DNA from 2 places in the Enterobacter cancerogenus genome. Region 1 is predicted to be linked to the other one. Evidence: predicted binding sites of a transcription regulator. Region 1 holds the regulator's gene; the other holds the start of a gene.
The links. The regulator CRP, encoded in region 1, controls carbon source genes, mostly activating them, when cyclic AMP is high. The targets are predictions, from matches to a motif close to ATGTGANNNNNNTCACAT.

Region 1 (2,203 bases):
CGTAGAGCAGGCTCAGGGATTCGCGCAGCGGCTGTTCCCGCCACAGCCAGAACCAAAACCAGTTGAATACGCCGTACCACAGCGTGCCGAGGGCGTAGATTAGCAGCGGCTCCCACACCGGCATATTGCCCGCCAGGCTCAGCGTAAAGATGGCGGCAATCAGTGAGGCGGGCAGCAGTCGGGCGTGCAGCGAGCTGATTTCAGCAGTCACGCCGAGCGTCATTGCCAGCACGGTCAGAATGAGCGGCAGCGGAATATCCCGGGCCAGCAGAAGCTGCACCGCGAGGCTACAGCCTGCAAACAGGCAGCCGCCAACGATCAGGCGTTTGAAAAAGCGCTTATGCGGCGTGTCGAGGCCCGCAATGTTGCAGCAGGCAGGCACAAGGGAAAACAGCAGACCCTGCTGGAGATGACCGAGGATCAGGCCCACGGCCACAGGAAGGCACAACACCAGCGTTTGCCGCAGTGCGTAGTTAACTTCCGGGTGATAGATCAGCCTGCGCCACATGGGGAGTAGAGACAAAAACGGCGTGTCACCTTGCGGTGGCACGCCGTTTGACCGTAATTAACGGGTTCCGTAGACCACGATGGTTTTACCGTGGGCAGAGATCAGGTTCTGGTCTTCCAGCATTTTCAGGATACGGCCCACTGTTTCACGGGAGCAACCAACGATCTGACCAATTTCCTGGCGGGTAATTTTAATTTGCATGCCGTCAGGGTGGGTCATCGCGTCCGGCTGTTTAGCCAGGTTCAGCAGGGTCTGCGCGATACGGCCGGTAACGTCGAGGAAGGCAAGGTTGCCCACTTTCTCAGACGTCACCTGCAGACGGCGAGCCATCTGGGAAGAGAGACGCATCAGGATGTCAGGGTTTACCTGAATCAGCTGACGGAACTTCTTGTAAGAAATTTCAGCCACTTCACATGCGGTTTTCGCACGAACCCAGGCGCTACGTTCCTGGCCCTCTTCAAACAGGCCCAGTTCACCGATGAAATCGCCCTGGTTCAGATAAGAAAGGATCATCTCTTTCCCTTCTTCATCTTTGATCAGCACTGCCACCGAGCCTTTGACGATGTAATACAACGTTTCCGCTTTTTCACCCTGGTGAATCAGCGTGCTCTTCGATGGGTACTTATGAATGTGGCAATGAGACAAGAACCATTCGAGAGTCGGGTCTGTTTGCGGTTTGCCAAGCACCATGCGCTGTTATCCTCTGTTATAAGCTGTCACCAGAGCCATAAATCGCATCCTGACTCTGGGGTTGCAATCGAATTCTTACCCATACCCTGGGAAGTCGGCTGTCGTAACGTTTCGCAGCCAGTAAAGTTTGATGTCCTCTGCATACATGTGTAACGTCAATGTATTACTGTAGCATCCTGAGTGTTTTAGCATAGCTTTTGACGCGTGTCTCCTGGTGTCTCGCTTCAGCATGATGCAGGTCGCCTTCCGTTGCGTGAAATGTAACGCGCGCGTACTCTGTCACCAAAAATGCAACGTTGGAGTTAATGAATATGCAAGCGCGTGTAAAGTGGGTAGAAGGGCTGACGTTCCTGGGCGAGTCTGCATCAGGCCACCAAATTTTGATGGACGGTAACTCCGGCGATAAAGCCCCAAGCCCTATGGAAATGGTGCTGATGGCGGCGGGGGGATGCAGCGCTATCGACGTGGTGTCGATCCTGCAAAAAGGCCGTCACGACGTGACCGATTGCGAAGTGAAGCTCACGTCTGAACGCCGCGAAGAGGCGCCACGCCTGTTCACGCATATCAATCTGCACTTTATTGTCACGGGTAAAGACCTGAAAGACGCGGCGGTGTCGCGCGCGGTTGACCTGTCTGCGGAGAAGTACTGCTCTGTGGCGTTAATGCTTGAGAAAGCGGTGAATATTACCCATTCGTATGAAGTGATTGAGGCCTAATCTTTTGGCGGGTGGCGCTTCGCTGACCCGCCCTACAAAAGCACGATCGTAGGCCCGGAGCGCAGCGCCACCGGGCAAAACAACTCACGCGATCTGCTTGCCTTCCATCAACCGCTGCACCAGCGGCGTCATGATTAACTCCATCGCCAGCCCCATTTTTCCGCCCGGCACCACCAACGTATTGATATGTGAAATAAACGACCCCTGCAGCATCGCCAGCAGCCACGGGTAGTCAATCCCGTCCAGATTGCGGAAATGGATGACCACAAAGCTCTCGTCCAGCGACGGA
Region 2 (2,203 bases), 800 kb from region 1:
AGAATGGAGTTGTCCGGCAGCAGGATATTCGACCAGAGGATGGTGAGCGGCGTGCCGTCCTTGCGTACCGGATGCCATTCATACATGTCTTTTAGCGGCGAGTGATGAACCGACTCTCTGACCCGCCGTCGCTCGTCCGGATCGGGATAAAACAACGTTAGCGGGTCCGCATGGGCCGCAATCTCCGCCCTGCTCCAGCCGAACACCTTTTCACACTCGGCGTTCCACAAGACGCAGCGGTTATGCCTGTCGAACGCGTTCATTAACACCGGTGCACGTTCAAACAGGGTTTTATATTGCGTGACGACCCGCTGCATTTCCTGCGCCGTTTTTTCACGGGCAAGCATCTCTTCAAAGTAGTCTTTTAATTTTTCGACCAGCAGCGCAACGATATTTTTCAGGATCGGCAAAGCAGACAGTTTTTCATCGAACGCCAGAAAGAAATACCCGCTGCACTGCCCGTGCCGGGTTGAGAGTTTGCAGAGCACCCCGCTCTGCAATTGCGCACAGCCCGGATGCTGCGGGGCAAAGTGCGCCCGACCAATGTTTTCTTTCCAGTAGATCACGCGCCAGGCGCGATGATGGCGTTGCAGCAATGTGCTGGCAAGAAAATCCGCCACTTCAAAGGGGTGGCAGGTGACCTCACCTGCGCTCACCACCCGCTGCACCCCTTCCCCGTCAACGCTGACCCAGGCAAGCGTCGAGCCCAGCGCGCCGTTGATGGTTTTCAGCATCTCCGCCAGGGAACACTGTGCGTTAAGTTGAGGGATCAGTTTTGCCAGAGCGTGCAGCGCCTGCATGCTGTCATTAACAATCTTGTTTCTTTTTACTTTCATCTTTTTTTCGCAGGTCATTAATGAAATAGCAACCACAGCAAATCAGATAAGAAAAAGAATAAACCGAATGGTCAAATAAGGGCTGAGTGTAAATGAAAAGGTACGAAATAATAAAAAAGCCAAATAAATCATCAATCTGACGTATTTGCCGCTGGTACATTTATTTATCCACTCAAGCATAATCCATAGGTCTGATACTGTAAACGTTATACACCTTACGGGTTATTGCCGCGCTTTGCCTATCCTGATGAATTTATTATAAAGAGGAGGAGAAAACGCCTGCTGCGCCTGCGAAGATATATTTTCACTGGTTATAAATACCCGCTTTTTACCCACCTGAGGCTGGCGAATAAATCTACAAACGTGATATAGTTCACACATATTATGTAACGCAAGACACTGTTTCAGTGTAGTTCGTCTGTTTTGAGGATGGGTTTTATGGCAACCATTACAACCAGCATGGTTCTCCTGCGCTGGCCCTTGTGCAGTGCGGTATTGATGTTTTTAGCCAGCACGCTGAATATTCAGTTTCGTAAATCTGACTACGCCGGTCTCGCGGTGATCAGCACCTTGCTGGGCGTCGGCGCGGCCTGCTGGTTCGCTACGGGACTGCTTGGCATCACCCTGCTGGATATCGCCGCCATATGGGAAAACGTCAAAGTGGTGATGGTAGAAGCCATGAGCCATACCCCACCCGACTGGCCGGTCGTCATTACCTGATCCGCGTTTCCCTTTGCCCCCATCCCTGACGATGTTCAGACAAAGGGACCTCGCCTCAGAAGATCCCTTTCTGGCGGATCTTCTGCATTTTCTCTACCGGTGCGTCAACCTTGCTCACTTCAACGTTATCGCGTTCGGGCGCTGGCGCGCTGGCGGTCTTTGCCGCCATGCGTAGCTGCTGCAGTGCGAGTTTGTGCTGTTCCATCAGAGGCTTAAGCGCGGCGACCTCCTCACGAATTTTTTGCAGTTCCATCAGCTGTGCGGATGGCTCCTCCTGCTTTTCCGGTGCGGGCTGAAGCTCGCCCAGCAGCGCACTGAGCGTGAGATTTTCGCGCCCCAGCGACTCCGCCACATGGTGGCAGAGCGCCGGATCTAACAGAAACAGCTGCAAACCGGCCAGGTAGACGTCACGATGAAAACCACGGATAGCCATGTTGGCATCGTCAACGCTGTCTGCCTGGTTTACCGACTGATGCCATTTTTGCAGCTGCTGCATCGCACGCCGATCCGCGTGCGACTGTTCCGGCGTCAGGTGAAGGGAGAGGTTAACGCGGCGGATCTGCCCCTTATGCATCCTCGCCCACCTCGGCCATTAACGGTTCATCGATGGTCTGCGCGCCCGCGTCCGAGTGATAGAGGCAAATTTC

Region 2: a site for CRP is predicted at 1,198-1,215, ahead of I6L58_RS10870 (YjcB family protein). Genes of this name have one in related genera too.

Annotation. Positions count from the first base shown of each region.
Region 1 covers NZ_CP077290.1:3,114,688-3,116,890, forward strand. Annotated here, with positions in the region: gene I6L58_RS14610 (YccS/YhfK family putative transporter) at 1-508, opposite strand, end outside; gene crp (cAMP-activated global transcriptional regulator CRP) at 566-1,198, opposite strand; gene I6L58_RS14620 (OsmC family protein) at 1,510-1,914, shown strand; gene I6L58_RS14625 (phosphoribulokinase) at 1,999-2,203, opposite strand, start outside.
Region 2 covers NZ_CP077290.1:2,313,733-2,315,935, forward strand. Annotated here, with positions in the region: gene I6L58_RS10865 (GGDEF domain-containing protein) at 1-836, opposite strand, end outside; gene I6L58_RS10870 (YjcB family protein) at 1,275-1,556, shown strand; gene I6L58_RS10875 (hypothetical protein) at 1,612-2,130, opposite strand; gene parM (plasmid segregation protein ParM domain-containing protein) at 2,123-2,203, opposite strand, start outside.